One region of the Streptococcus koreensis genome, then DNA from elsewhere that is predicted to be linked to it. Evidence: predicted binding sites of a transcription regulator. Region 1 holds the regulator's gene; the other holds the start of a gene.
The links. Region 1 encodes Rex, which represses fermentation and respiration genes when NADH is low (regulators of the CRP and FNR family bind a similar motif). Its sites were predicted from a motif close to TTGTGAANTANTTCACAA; they were not measured.
Positions count from the first base shown of each region.

Region 2: the regulator Rex is predicted to act here: its motif matches at 6,122-6,139, upstream of D7D50_RS06110 (CidA/LrgA family protein).

Region 1 is NZ_CP032620.1:1,631,919-1,639,761, forward strand. Features, by position in the region: gene D7D50_RS08170 (CYTH domain-containing protein) at 1-499, shown strand, start outside; gene D7D50_RS08175 (ribose-phosphate diphosphokinase) at 562-1,518, shown strand; gene D7D50_RS08180 (cysteine desulfurase family protein) at 1,528-2,655, shown strand; gene D7D50_RS08185 (DUF1831 domain-containing protein) at 2,645-2,992, shown strand; gene D7D50_RS08190 (DUF4649 family protein) at 2,992-3,228, shown strand; gene D7D50_RS08195 (redox-sensing transcriptional repressor Rex) at 3,322-3,966, shown strand; gene radC (RadC family protein) at 4,154-4,837, opposite strand; gene D7D50_RS08210 (hypothetical protein) at 4,900-5,178, opposite strand; gene D7D50_RS08215 (class A sortase) at 5,332-6,078, opposite strand; gene gyrA (DNA gyrase subunit A) at 6,087-7,843, opposite strand, start outside.
Region 2 is NZ_CP032620.1:1,205,473-1,213,315, reverse strand. Features, by position in the region: gene nt5e (cell surface ecto-5'-nucleotidase Nt5e) at 69-2,270, shown strand; gene D7D50_RS06125 (PrsW family glutamic-type intramembrane protease) at 2,341-3,171, opposite strand; gene D7D50_RS06120 (C69 family dipeptidase) at 3,164-4,825, opposite strand; gene D7D50_RS06115 (LrgB family protein) at 5,039-5,734, opposite strand; gene D7D50_RS06110 (CidA/LrgA family protein) at 5,734-6,105, opposite strand; gene tehB (SAM-dependent methyltransferase TehB) at 6,237-7,097, opposite strand; gene D7D50_RS06100 (C69 family dipeptidase) at 7,257-7,843, opposite strand, start outside.

The DNA.
Region 1 (7,843 bases):
TTTCAAGGAACAACCTCCTGTTCGACAAACCAATCACTATATCGATACGCCCGACCAAGCCATCCGGAATCATCAGATGGCCTTGCGAATTCGTACCTTAGCTGATCGGGCTGAGCTAACCCTTAAAGTACCGCAAGAAGCGGGACATTTTGAATACAACCAAGCTCTTACATTTGATCAGGTAGAAGACTTTCTATCCAAGAAAAAACTCCCTCAAGGTGAGATTGCCAGCTTTCTCACTGATTTAGGAATTCCACTAGCTGCCTTAGATGTCTGGGGTAGTCTGGAAACAGAGAGACGTGAGAAAAGAATCCCAAAAGGTTTATTAGCCTTTGACCGTAGTCGTTATAATTCTATTGAGGACTATGAGTTGGAAATGGAGGTAGATGCTGCCTCAGATGAAACTTATTTTCACGAATTTCTCAAGGAAAAACAAATTGAATATAAGCCAGCAAAAAGCAAAGTGGCAAGATTAGCTCAAAGTTTGCTAAAAAGCTGAAATTACTGAATTTTTTTGCTAAAATAAGACTAGACAAAAATATCTAAATGAGGATCAAACACATGTCAGAAAAAAACAATATGAAGCTCTTCGCACTCAACTCCAATCAAGAAATTGCACAAAAAATTTCGGAAGTTGCTGGCATCCCACTCGGAAAGCTTTCTTCACGTCAATTCTCAGATGGTGAAATCCAAATTAATATCGAAGAAAGTGTGCGTGGATATGATATTTACATCATCCAATCTACTAGCTTCCCAGTGAACAATCACTTAATGGAATTGTTAATCATGGTAGATGCTTGCCAACGAGCAAGTGCCCATACCGTAAACGTGGTCCTTCCATACTTTGGGTATGCTCGTCAAGACCGCACTGCTGCTCCTCGCGAACCAATTACAGCAAAATTAGTTGCCAACATGCTTGTCAAGGCAGGGGTAGACCGTGTTGTAACCCTCGATCTTCATGCGGTTCAAGTACAAGGCTTCTTCGATATCCCAGTAGACAACTTGTTCACGATTCCTCTATTTGCTGATCACTATATCAAACAAGGTTTAACCGGTTCAGATGTAGTGGTTGTCAGCCCTAAAAATTCTGGAGTGAAACGCGCACGCAATCTTGCAGAATATCTAGATGCCCCAATTGCTATCATCGACTACGCCCAAGACGACTCTAGCCGTGACGAGGGCTACATCATCGGGGATGTTAAAGGTAAAAAAGCAATCCTGATCGATGATATTTTGAATACAGGAAAAACCTTCTCTGAGGCTGCAAAAATTGTTCAACGCGACGGCGCTACTGAGATTTATGCCGTTTCTAGTCACGGACTTTTCGTTAAGGGAGCTGCAGAATTACTAGACCAAGCACCGATTAAAGAAATTTTGGTTACAGACTCTGTAGCAACCAAAGAGCAAAAACCCCAAAATGTAAAATACATTACTGCAAGCGAATTGATTGGAGATGCCCTTGTACGTATCCAAGAGCGTAAACCAGTTAGTCCACTCTTTGCATACCACAAGAAATAAGGTGATGTCGTGATTTATTTTGACAATGCGGCAACCACTCCCCTAAGCCCAGGAGTAATCAAGGTGATGACAGAAACGATGGAGACCAGTTTCGGAAATCCCTCTAGCCTCCACTCCCATGGTCGTCAAGCGAAAAAGATTCTTAGAGATGCTAGGGAATGCGTTGCAACTTGTTTAAAGACCTCTAGTCAACAGATTATCTTCACTTCTGGCGGGACCGAAAGTAATAACACTGTTATAAAGGGCTACTGTCTCAAACATAGACAGCAAGGGAAGCATATTATTACCACGGCTATTGAGCACCATGCCGTTCTTGAACCGATTGAGTACTTGGTCCAAGAATATGGATTTGAAGTAACCATCATTCAACCAGTAGATCAAAAAATTCGACCTGAAGATATTCGAGCTGCACTTCGTCCCGATACAATTTTAGTATCCACCATGTATGCCAACAACGAAACGGGTGATCTCTTGCCTATCAAGGCAATTTCTGACCTTTTAAAAGACCATCCTGCTGCTTTTCATGTTGATGCTGTTCAAGCCGTTGGTAAACTTGCTGTAGCCCCTGAAGAGCTAGGAGTTGATTTTCTAACCGCATCGGCCCATAAATTTCACGGGCCTAAGGGAGTTGGTCTTCTCTATGCTAAAAAGCCTGACTTCTTCAATCTCTTACACGGGGGTGACCAAGAAGACAAACGTCGAGCTAGCACAGAGAACTTGATTTCAATTGCTGGAATGGCTCAAGCCCTCAAAGAAGCAACTGATCAGTTAGACGCAAATTATCAGTATATTCAGAGCTTATCTGAACGTATCCTAACTGGCCTAGAGGATCTAGATTTTTATCTGAATTGCACAGACTCCAAACTTCCTCATGTCTTAAATATCGGCTTTCCAGGTATCAGCAATGATATCCTACTGCTTCGTTTAGACATGGCAGGAATTTCAGTCTCAACCGGCTCTGCTTGTACAGCAGGAACTGTTCAACCAAGCCACGTTCTTGCGGCTTATTATGGCGAAGATTCTCATCGATTGAAGGAATCTATTCGCATTAGTTTATCCGAATTCAATACGACCGCTGAGGTCGATACTTTTATAACAACCATTCACAAAATTTTAGGAGAATTACATGGCATTTGAAACATCTGTCTCATTACCAAACTGCGATTACACATACGCAATCCATCCAAATATTAAAAAATATACCCTACGCGACAATACCTTTGCACAAACAAAGGTTGGGAACTACGAATTAAATCGTTTATTAGAAGCTGTTCCAAACAGCGGGGATGGCTTTAAGCTAAAAATTATCATCAATAAGGATTTAACAGGATTTAAAATTAACATTACTGATAAGTCAGGTCTTCGTTTGGTGAATATTTTTAAAAATCCAGAAAACAAAATCATCCAACAAAAATTCTACTTCCTTATGGATAGTCTAGTTGAACGGGAAATCTTTGAAAGGATTGAAAAGTAATGACCAATGGTCTCATAGTCCTCACTTATTTGGATGCATACAAAAAGGAACGTCAGATCAGCTACGATAATTTGGATCACTGTTTATTAGCTTTTTCAGGCTGTGTGACCCTTCCAGATTCCTATCAGGTTGTTTCCGTATCCTACAAGGGACAAACATTACCTTTTACTGGAAAGATAGGCGACTTCTATCGCTATCTGATTCAGTTTGATCAGAGTTTAAGAAATTCCAACTAAGAAAGAAAAGCACCTTTTTGGTGTTTTTTTAGTAGAAGATAGTTGCTTTATTCACAAACTTTTTATACAATAGATTTGAAAGGTTGTGATATTGTGAAACAAGATAAGACTAATCCAATTCCTCGTGCTACTGCCAAACGACTCTCCCTCTACTACCGCATTTTTAAACGCTTTAATGCAGAGAAAATCGAGAGAGCCAATTCAAAACAGATTGCTGAAGCCATCGGGATTGACTCCGCAACTGTTCGTCGCGACTTCTCCTACTTCGGAGAGCTAGGACGACGTGGTTTTGGTTATGATGTCAAAAAGTTAATGAACTTTTTCGCAGATCTCTTAAATGATAACTCCATCACCAATGTTGCTATCGTTGGTATTGGGAATATGGGAAGTGCCCTTCTTCACTATCGCTTCCATGAGCGAAACAAGATGAAGATTGTCATGGCATTTGATACCGATGATCATGAGTTAGTCGGTACTAAAAGTAAAGATGGTATTCCGATTTACGGCATCTCAACGCTGAAAGAAAAACTAGAGGGACAAGAGATCCAAACAGCCATTTTAACCGTTCCAAGTGTAAAATCTCAAGAAGTTGCAGATGTACTGGTTGAAGCTGGTATCAAGGGAATCCTTAGCTTTTCCCCAGTACACTTAACAGTTCCAAAAGATGTGGTTGTCCAATATGTCGATCTAACCAGTGAACTGCAAACCCTTCTCTACTTTATGCGCAAAAATACTTAATAAATGAGGCTGGGACAAAAGTCCTAGCCTCTCAATTGTCTTTGGATTGTCGAGCAAGACGCAGTGGTTGAGTGGGCTCCACTACGCTGAGTTCATCAGCTTTTATGGCCCTACTCAACTGTGAGGAGGTGGGACGACGAAATCGAATTCTAACGAATGACCGATTTCTGTCCCACTCTCTTTCCGTCTATACCAATAAGTCTGTCTCCTCTCGGTAGCTATAATAGTCATCGGTTGAGACAATCAGATGGTCAAGAAAAACAATTCCAAGACAATTACAGGCTTCAATCATTTGTTGGGTGACACCATCATCATTCTTACTCGGATGAATGATTCCAGATGGATGGTTGTGAACAAGGATTAAAGACGTCGCCATATGCTTGATGGCATAATGCAAGATCTCTCGAGGTTCTGCAATGCTACGATTGACTGTTCCGATAAAAATCACTTGCTGATGGATAATTTGGTTCTGGGTATTCAGATACAAGGCCAGTAAATGCTCTTGTTTCTCATGGCCGATCTTTTGCTGCATCATCTTTGCAAGCTTCTGACTACTCATAATTTGTTCTGTTTCAATCACTTGGGAAGTCTGGATCCGTTTCCCAAGTTCAATAGCAGCTAACAGCTCAATTGCCTTTACTTTCCCAATCCCTGGAACTTCCTGTAGCTCCTGAAAGCTCATACTAGCCAATTCCTTTAAGCTCTTTAGTGAGCCTAAGAGCTCCTGTGCGATCTCGTAGACTGTTTTATTTTTGTTCCCCGTCCGTAATAAGATGGACAGCAATTCTTGATTACTGAGCTTATCAGGGCCTTCTGTAAGCAAGCGTTCTCTAGGTAAAAGACTAGCTTCTTGAAATACAATATGATACATAAAAAACCTCCTCAATTAATAATTCGCAATTGAGGAGGAAAATGGATGAGTCTGTATAAAATTTATATAGGACAAACTACTTCTCTTAGGTTTTCAAGGATTCGAGTTTCTTCATTTGAGAAGTTAATTCTATAGCCTTCTTGCACTTGTTCCAAGGTCCTTAGGAATTGACGAATTTCGTATCGAATTAAGTGTTCTTGATCATCAGGAAGGTTTTCAATGGTTTTAAAGACCTGTTCAACTTCGTAGATTCCCTTGGTAATGAGTCCCGTTTTTGGAAAATCATTGACCAGTAAGCCGTAGAAATTTCTTAGCAGAGTATAGATATCTTCTGTAGGCATTCGGTTCCTCCAAGCTTCTTTCTATCACTCTTCTATTATAAAATAGAAAGCATGCAAAAATATGTCAGTCAGGTAACATTTTATGACTATCCTCTTACAAATTGGCAGAAAATTAACAGAAAAAAAGAGGTCAAGGACCTCTTTTTTTGTTGATTATAATTGCATTTGATTATAAGATTTTGTGAAAGCTTCTAGGATATCTTTTGGTGCTTTTGAGTAATCTACTGAAGTTTCCAAAGTACCTTTTACAATCGTACGATAAGTTGCTGCAGCATCCTCACAGGTCACCAAAGTAATTTCATTTACCCCTTCTCGATCTGCAATGACATCGACCCGATCTGGCGTTACTGTCTCAACAGAATTGATGACATAGGTATACACCTTTTCCTTATCAGTGATATAGATTTTCATTCCAGCTTTGGCATGTTCTAATGGGGAAAAGAGCATTTCATTTGCCCCAGTCAAACCAAAGACATGGTGACTGGCCAAGGAGTAATTCCTTTGCCCCATAACCTGGTCCTCTTTCATGGTACCTGCCCCATAATAAAGCCCCACATTATCTAAGCCTTTAAAAATCGGAAGGTTCATCTTCAATTCTGGAATTGCAATTCCTCCAATAACAGGTAACTTTTGTGCCTGCCATTGGGCATTGATGACAGATTCTGTAGACAGCGATTTGACTTCTTTAAAGTCAAAGCTAGTCTTAGCCTCTTTATTCTTATCGATGGTCTTTTTCGATACCTTGTTGACCTGGTACTGATTGGTATGCCAAACCATGATCATGTTCCGAATCGGAGCATTAAAAATCAGAGCGATAGACAAAAGGATCAGCAAGGTAGCAAAGATATTAATCAAGCGATTGCGTAAGCTTGTTTTCTTCTTTTTTCTTCTTGAAGCCATTGTTCACCCTACCCTTCACTTTCAGTTTCTGACTCATCTTTTTCGTCAGCTTGAACCGTTGTAAAGGTTACGATTTGGGCATCTTGATCCAGACGCATGACTTTCACACCCATAGTCGAACGTCCAGTTTGAGAAATATTCGCGACGCTTGTACGAATCATGACGCCTGTATTGGTGATAATCATCAAATCCTCATCTCCTTTGACAGTCATGAGACCGGCAAGAGGACCATTTTTCTCAGCCACATTCGCAGTTTTAATCCCTTTACCACCACGTCCTTTGGTTGGATACTCATCAGCACGCGTGCGTTTACCATATCCCTTTTCAGTGATAATCAATACTTCATCTTGATCTGTAATCACGCTTGCACCGACCACTTGATCCCCCGGACGAAGGTTGACACCTCGGACACCAGTTGCTGAACGTCCCATATTCCGAACAACAGACTCTTTGAAACGAACAGAATACCCAAATTTAGTCCCAATGATAACGTCAGCATTCCCATCAGTAAGGAAGACGTTGATTAGCTCATCCTCATCTTTGAGGTTAAGAGCTTTCAAGCCATTTTGACGGATGTTGGCAAACTCGGCCACACTGGTCCGTTTAACTAGTCCAGAACGCGTTGTAAAGAAGAGATAGGAGTCTTCACTACGATCCTGAGCGACGTTAATAATTGTCTGGATGGATTCTCCATCATCTAACTTCAGCAAGTTAACAATCGGAAGTCCTTTGGCTGTACGGCCGTATTCAGGGATTTCATAGCCTTTGAGACGATATACCCGTCCCTTATTGGTAAAGAAGAGCAAACGATCATGGGTGCTAGTAGAAACCAATTCACGGACAAAGTCATCATCCTTGACCCCTGTACCTTGAACACCACGCCCCCCACGTTTCTGAGCGGTAAATTCAGCTTGATCCAAGCGTTTAATATAGCCTTTGTTGGACAGGGTAATCAAAACGTCTGTTTCTTCAATTAAGTCCTCATCTTCAAGAGAAAGAACTTCTCCGACCATCAACTCAGTACGACGAGCATCGCCGAATTTACGTTTAACTTCATCCAATTCTTCCTTGATGATCGTAGCTACACGCTCAGGCTTAGCTAAAATGTCTGCAAGATCAGCAATCAAAGCAATGAGGTCATCGTATTCGCTTTGGATCTTGTCGCGTTCCAAACCAGTCAAACGACGAAGACGCATATCCAAGATAGCTTGGCTTTGACGCTCAGAAAGCTTAAACTTACTCATCAATTCAGCTTGAGCTTCTGCATCTGTCTGGCTATTCCGGATGATTTTAATCACTTCATCGATGTGATCAAGAGCGATTAAGAGTCCTTCCAAGATATGGGCACGAGCTTCCGCCTTCTCTTTATCAAAGATGGTCCGACGAGTCACTACTTCTTTTTGGTGCTCAATATATGATCCTAAAATCTCACGAAGGGAGAGAATTTTAGGGACACCATTTTGGATGGCCAACATGTTGAAACCAAAGTTGGTTTGCATTTGGGTCATCTTGAAGAGATTGTTTAAGATGACATTAGCTGAAGCATCGCGACGGACTTCAATGACGAAACGAACCCCTTCACGGTTTGATTCATCCCGAACAGCAGTAATGCCATCAATCCGTTTCTCTTGGACCAAACGTACAATATGTTCATGCACTTTGGTCTTGTTGACCATATAAGGAAATTCTGTCACAACAATGCGTTCACGACCAGTCTTGGTCTCTTCAATCTCCGTGCGAGAACGCAAGACAATCGAGCCCTTTC
Region 2 (7,843 bases), 430 kb from region 1:
CGTTTTCTTTTTCTTCTATTTTTAGCTATAATATTTAGTACGGAATAAAATAGAAAAGAGGACCGTTTATGAAAAAGAAGAAACTTCTTTTACCGATCTTATTGCTTGCTCCTGCCTTCCTAGCTTCTCAGGTAGCTGCAGATGAGCAAACAGCTCCTGAAACTAGCCTTGAAGCAGCTCCTGCTTCAACAAATGCTACGGATGCTGCGACTCCTGCTTCAACAGAAGCCAGTACTGCTACTTCCGAAGGTGCTACAGAGAGTTCAGCTGAGTTGCCTGAAGCAAATATCCTACATACCAACGATGTTCATGGTCGGATCGTCGAAGAAAAGGGTGTGATTGGAGATGCTAAATTAGCCGCCGTCATCGATGAAGAACGGGCGAAAAATCCATCTACATTGGTCGTAGATGCTGGGGATGCCTTCCAAGGACTCCCGATTTCAAATAGTTCGAAAGGGGAAGAACGGGCGAAAATTTTGAACGAAATTGGCTACGATGCTATGGCAGTCGGAAACCATGAGTTCGATTTTGGTTTGGATGAGGCTAAGAAATACAAAGAAATCTTAAACTTTCCACTTCTCAGCTCCAACACCTACATCAACGGTGCTCGCTTATTTGAAGCTTCAACCATTGTCGATAAAGATAAGAATGTAGTTGGGGATGAGTTTGTCGTTATCGGTGTAACAACTCCTGAAACAGCTACTAAAACCCACCCTAAGAATGTCCAAGGTGTCACCTTCACGGATCCTATATCAGAAGTAAACAAGGTCATTGATGAAATTGAAGCACGTGCTACTGCTGAGGGCAAGACTTACAAAAACTATGTTGTCCTTGCTCACTTGGGGGTAGATACTACTACACCAGTCGAATGGCGAGGATCTACCTTAGCTGAAGAACTTTCAAAAAATCCAAAACTGAAAGGTAAACGCGTCACCGTCATTGATGGACATTCCCATACGGTTCAATCAACCACTTATGGAGAAAACGTAACCTATAACCAAACCGGTAGCTACCTGAACAATATCGGCAAAATCACCTATCAAGCCAACCAATTGCTTGGAAATCCTCAACAAATTTCAGCTGCTTCAACAAAAAATGTAGTACCAAATGCAAAAGTAGCTGCCATGGTCCAAAAGATCAAGGAACAATACGATGCCGAGAATGCAAAAATTGTTCGTGACAATAGTCCTGTAGAACTAAATGGTCAACGGGAAAATGTCCGTGTCCGCGAGACCAACCTTGGAAATGTCGTAGCGGATGCCCTCTACGAATATGGTCAAACCGGATTTAGTCATAAGACTAACCTCGCTGTAACTAACGGTGGAGGCTTGCGCGAAACCATTGCCAAAGATAAGCCAATCACTAAAGGAAGCGTCATTGCTGTTCTCCCATTTGGGAATACCATTTCTCAAATTAAAGTAACCGGTCAGAATATTGCTGATATGTTTACGAAATCTCTTGGATCTATTTTACAAGAAAAAGATGGCAAAACAGTTCTTGATGAAAACGGTCAACCCCTCCTTGAACCAAGCGGAGGCTTCCTCCAAGTTTCTGGAGCAAAAGTTTATTACGATACTACCCTACCAGCTGAAAAACGCGTCCTCTATGTCGAAATTAAAAATCCAGAAACCGGTCAATATGAACCTCTCAACCTTGCTAAAGACTACTACTTGACTACCAATGACTTCTTAGCAGCAGGTGGGGATGGTTACACCATGTTAGGAGGAGCTCGTGAGGAAGGTCCTTCCATGGACGTTGCCTTTGCAGATTACCTTGCTAAGGCAGATCTCACAGCTTATGCAGTGATTAATCCAAATTCTCGTACAATCTCTCTTTCTGCTAGCAAAGATTCAGATGGAGATGGTGTGGCAGATATTGAAGAAATCAAACAGGGAACAGATCCTGCCAATCCAAAGTCCTACCCAGGAAGTAATGACCAACCAGTTATCCCATCTACCGGTAAAAATGAGCAACCAACTAATCCATCTACCGGTAAAAAGGATCAAACATATATTCCAGCTCTAGTTGGTACGAATTCTCCTAATCAACTAACTCACCAAATAAAGAATACTTTACCATCTGCTAAGGATGATAAACAGGTCGATGCCAGCAACTATCACTTGTCAGTGACAGTCGCTAAAACATTCACAGCAGGCTCTGCTACCCTGCCAGAAACAGGAACAACTGACTCTCCTGCTACCTATATGCTCGCTCTGTTGACATCCGTCTTAGCCTTCTTTGGTCTAAAGAAAAAAGAAGAAAGCAAATAGAATCTAGAAAAAAAGCTTAGAAACAAAAGTTTCTAAGCTTTTTAATGTATGATAGCTACTGAATCTTTCCTTAGTTTTTCTTTAAAAGGGCTAGATTCGGTTTTTTATAAGCAAAGAGAACCACCTCAATAAAGGTTCCAACTTGGAAGGCAAAGAGCAAGCCTACCAAAATATTGATCCGATGATCTGTTTCATAGAATGGGGAGTTCCATAAGAAGTGATTCGCCACCGTGGAAACCACACACCAGAGACCAAAGAGCTTTTCTTTTTGTTTGGTGCTCTGAGATAAGATGAGAAAGGCTCCAACAGAGACAACAGCCGTGTAGACTGCATGAGATGCTAAGCCACCAGAAATACGGTTCACCGCCTCCGTTACTGCTGAGAGGTCTCCAGATCGTGTTTGACGCGCCACATAACCAAGATCTTCAATGATTTGGAATCCAAGACCAGATCCAAAACCGGCGATTAAAATCGATTTCAAATCTTTACGACCCAAAATCAAGAGAATCCAGAAGGCCACTAGAGCTTTAAAAAATTCTTCAGCAAATGGGGCTGTCAAAGCATCTGTCCATTTATTAAAGGTACTAACATCCTGAATGAGATGACTATTAAAATGGTCAATTAGGCTGTTCCCTGAAAAACTGAGCCAGCCAGCAACAAAAGCACCGCCAAACATGGTAGCCCACAAAACAAGCAGGGGAACCTCAAATCTTTTTGCAAGTCCTTTAATAAAGAGATAAAGAGGAACGACAATCACTCCTAAAACGAGCAGGTTTAAAACCAAATCTCTCCCTGCTACTTGGCTAAACTCTTGTTGAGAGAGAAAACCTAGCTCAAACTCCATACCAATCCCTGCTAAGACCAGAAATAGGAAGAGCAATATTCGTTGAAACTTATTCATCCTTCTTACCTCCCTTTGCTTTCTTTGTTTTGATGAAGAAAACTCCTACACCGATCACTGTCACAAGGGCTAGGCCAATCGTGATGATGAAGTCATAGTCAAATGGTACCAAATTGATCTCTTCTTCTTGGTTTGCATCTTCTTCATCCGTTAAATCGTCAATGGCGCCTTGTCCATATTGAGCAATCACTTTTTCTTCTGCTTCTTGACGAATTTCTTGTAGACGATCAAAGGTCTTTTGCGCACGAGCCATGCTCGTTTCTGTCGCTTTTAGACTCGCCTGCTCTGGCTGTGAAGCGAGGGCAATTTGTTCTTGGTCACTGATTTCTTGCTCAGCCATCCATTGAGATTCTAAGCGTTCCATTTCGGTACGGATTGCTCCATCTCCAAATAAATCAGGATATTTAGCAACTAAATCATTGATCCGAGACATAGTCCAATACCAAGATTGGGGATTATAGGCTGTTCCTAATTCTTGATAAGCTTGATAAGTATTGGTGATGTTTCCATAGTATGGAAGATATGGGGCATTTCGTGGGCTTCCCATCGCTAACCACATGGTTCCCCCACCAGCACTATCAGGAACATTGTCCTTTAGTTGGAAAATATGGGCTTCCATAACATTCGGATTCGAAATCGGGTATTTATAGACTTCATCAAACTTCCCTTTTTCTGGGATCCCTTTTCCATCTAACTCCATTTGATCTTGTGGTTTGAAGTCTGTTCCTTCTAAGCGATTGCGTTGGAGATTCATCGCATCTCGTAGCGTCAATTTCCGATCCGTTGTATGCATCAAGTCAAAATAGTCGTCATCATAGTTCACATCTGCATCTGGATCCAGTGATTTAATACCAGACCAAACACGAGAACGGTCCGCCTCATGCAAAGGGGGATTGTAGGATTGAGATACATGGAATTGGCCATCGATTTCTTTATAGGATCCTGCATCACGGGCAACTTTTTCAACATCCTTGGAGGCAATCGTCCGTTCTGTATTTGTAAAATCTACATGTCCTAAGAAGAAGGTATTTGGGAAGACAGCATAGCGATCTTCTGGGAAGAGAATCGCTACATACTGGTGACCAGAAAGAATCTCCATGTACCAGATTCCTTCCTTGTCCGCAATCGTCACAATATTACCTTCTGCCGCCCCTTTTTCTTCCACAATTTTTGCAATTAGCTCGACTCCTTCACGAGCCGTTTTTACACTCGGAAGAACAACACTAGTGAGAGCAGACTCAGCCAAGCCGTCTTTTACATAAGGATCGACCTTTTGAATCTTGTCATTTGCAGAAGCTGAGACAGTCGCTGAAATGGACACTCCATGCTCATTAAAACCAGCTTCATCAAATACACCCTGTTCTGGTGTCACATCTGGGACAGCTGTATATTTATAACTTACTTCAGGGAGCTCATACTTAAAGCCATTGGTGGCATCTTCAAAGACATCCCCTTTCTTGTTATAAGTTCGTTCTCGCACCACAAAGTTCTTATTGTGGTTCGGTTCTAAGTCCTCTGTACGTCCGTACAAAGCATTCCCATCTGCTGTTAATTTTTTTCCGATGATAAAACCTGTACAGGCCTCTACCGGTTGGGCAAAGAGGAAGAGAGCAGTGATCAAGCCCAAGGCTGATCGAGCATATCGTTTCTTCATATTGAACTCCTTTAACTAAATATTAACCGTATAACCTCTTTTAGTATACCTTTTGATCCAAGGTTTGGCAAGCGCTTACAACTACTGTAACCAATTAGTAATCTATCTGAAAATTATTTGATTTTCAAATTATCATATCCCTCTCTATCTACCTGTACAATAAAAAAAACTTGGAACTTCTTCCAAGCTTTTTTCTGAACACTATCATCCTTTTTAGGAAAGAATAAGGCTCGCCACAAGGGGACTTACAAAGACGTAGAAAACACCTGTTATCCCAATTGCTAAACCTCCCATAGCCCCGGCTACTTGACCATACTGAAAGGCTGTACCAGTACCAACCGCATGGCCTGTGCCCCCAAGAGCCAAACCAATGGCAACAGGATCCTCTACTTTTAGGAATTTAAGAATAGTCGGTCCTATGACACTGGTTAGAACCCCTGTTGCTACAACGACAACCAAGGTAAACGTAGTAATCCCCTGCATTTTCTCAGTAATCCCCACTGCCATGGCTGTTGTCACAGACTTAGGAAAGAGGGAAATAGCTAGAAAGTACTTCATCCCATAAATCTTAGCCAAGACAGCTGTGAAAACTGTGTTAACCACTACTGCTAAAAAACTACTAAGAAGAATACTCTTGGCATGGTGCTTCATCAAATGGAAACTCTTATACAATGGAATACCTAAGACAACCGTTGAGGGGACAATCAAATTGCTGAGGTAAGTCCCCCCAATATTATAGGCCTTATAGGAAATCCCTGTCAGTTTCAAGAAGGCGATGACCAACACCGTAGCAACTAAGAGAGGAGTCGTGATGGGATGAGGGAAGCGACGAAAAATCATCATCCCAATTAGATAGGCAAAGATGGATAAAGATATCCCAAAGAGAGGATTTGACCATAAATTTTCCATCATTTTTCCCCTCCTTCATAATTACCCTCATATCTGGTCTTGATAAATCCAACAACAAGCGCAATGAGACTAATATTGATGATGATAGCTCCCAGAATAATCAACACGATTGGAAATAAATAAGGCTGGATGACATCAAACTTATCCATAATCCCAACCGCTGGAGGTAAAAATAAAATGGTCATATTGGCTAATAGAAAAGACCCTACCAGGTTCACATGACGGAGGCGGAGCCATTTTAATTGCAAACAAAGAAATAGAATCAATAAGCCAATCATACTACCAGGAACTGGTAAATGAAATAATGTCGATATTCCCTCCCCGACTAAAGAGATGGTAAAGATAATCATCAGTTGAACATAGAGCTTCACATGTTTTACCTCAATATTGTTAAAAGATACACTACCAGTCTACTCCTTTTCTGTAAAAAATCAAGTGTTCTCAGAAAGTTTTCAAAAAAGACAAGGTGCCTCCTCAAAGGGAACCTTGTCTAGCTAATTATTTATTTTTTCTTTGCCAACATAGTCGCAAAGCGTAAGGCAATCCGATTGCCATGCTCATCTCGTCTATGAAGATGACCTGGATTCTCATTGTATTTAATAAGTTCCCAATCTTTGTAGTAGTCTGCAAGTTCGCCTTCTTTAAAAGTAAAGGAGAAAGGAACCTGGCAAGGATAGTCCTCTGTATCCATGGCACAAACAATCAAGTTATAGCCACCAGGATTGGTCTGGTCTTGCATATTTTGGATAATAGCTGGAATGCGATCTGCTTGTAAGAACATGAGGACTACCGTTGAAACAATCAAGTCATAGGTTTGCGTCAGGGCTGCTGAGTTAATATCATAGAGTCCCACCGTCATTTCCAAATCTTCTTGTTCCACAATACTTTGTAGGATTTCCAGAGCCAATTCATTTTGATCGACCGCCGTCACTTCAAAGCCCTGTTGGGCTAAAAATAGGGCATTGCGTCCTTGCCCACATCCCAAGTCCAGGGCCTTCCCTGGAGAAAGGGACTCCATAGCTTCTAGTACTTCTGAATGGACGGGGTTGCTATTATATTTTTTTGGGAAATAATCTTTGGGCTCACAGTAGAATTCTAAAAACCATTCCACATCATCTGTAAGGGCCTCTACACGGTGCCAAGCTTGCGGTTGTGCCATAGGATTATCCGCACCTGCTTCAAAAACATGGCTGGCTACTTCTTCCCCATCTTCTGTCAGCTCGACAAACTTCAACTTTCCTTTGAGGACGGTAATCTTTCCCCAGGTTCCTATCTTGGTATTGTGCTTTCTTTGGACTGCTTCTGGCATGGTATCCTTAGTCCACAAAGGCATCCGCTTATAGGCAATCAATTTTTTAGGCATCCGTTTCTTCTCCTTCTTTCTATCTATTCCTATCATACAAAAATTGCAAGCAAATAACAATAAAAAGAGTGGAATTGCAAGCTTCCTTTGTGAAGACTTCTATTCCACTCTCTAAGAATCCATTTGAGACAGGAGGCTTATCTATCAGTCTCTATCTTCTTATTCTTCATTTTCATTCTTTTTTGATTTTTTAAAGTAGAAACCTGCCAAGCCAAATCCTGCAAGAGCTAAAACTCCTAAGATGGCGGATAAACTGCTATTTGAATCACTTGCCTTCGTAGAAGACTGACTAGAAGCTGTTTCTTCCTTCTTATCTGTTTCTTTTGCTGATGCTTTTTCAGCTTCAGCTGCTGCTACCAGATTGGCCTTGTTATAGCCGTCATAAACAAAGTCTGCTTCCAAACCTTTTTCCGTACGAATCTTATCTTCCATCTCGCTTTCAACTTGCTTGATTTGTTTGAAGATGGTTTCCGCACGTTTGAGAGAATCACTTGTTACTTCGTCTGCAGTAGCTTTCGCTTGATCATCAGTGAGTCCACTGTATTTTTGATCCAAAGCTGCTTGTTCCTTAATCCAACCTTTTTCCAATTCTTTCCACTTCTCTTGGATGCTGTTGCCAAAGAGGTCTGGGTATTTCATGACCATTTGGTCAATATGCCAAACAGCCCAGTACCAAGAAGTTGGATCGTACTTAGCAGAACGAACCTTGAATGGTGCATAGGTATCATTGACAATACCATAGAATG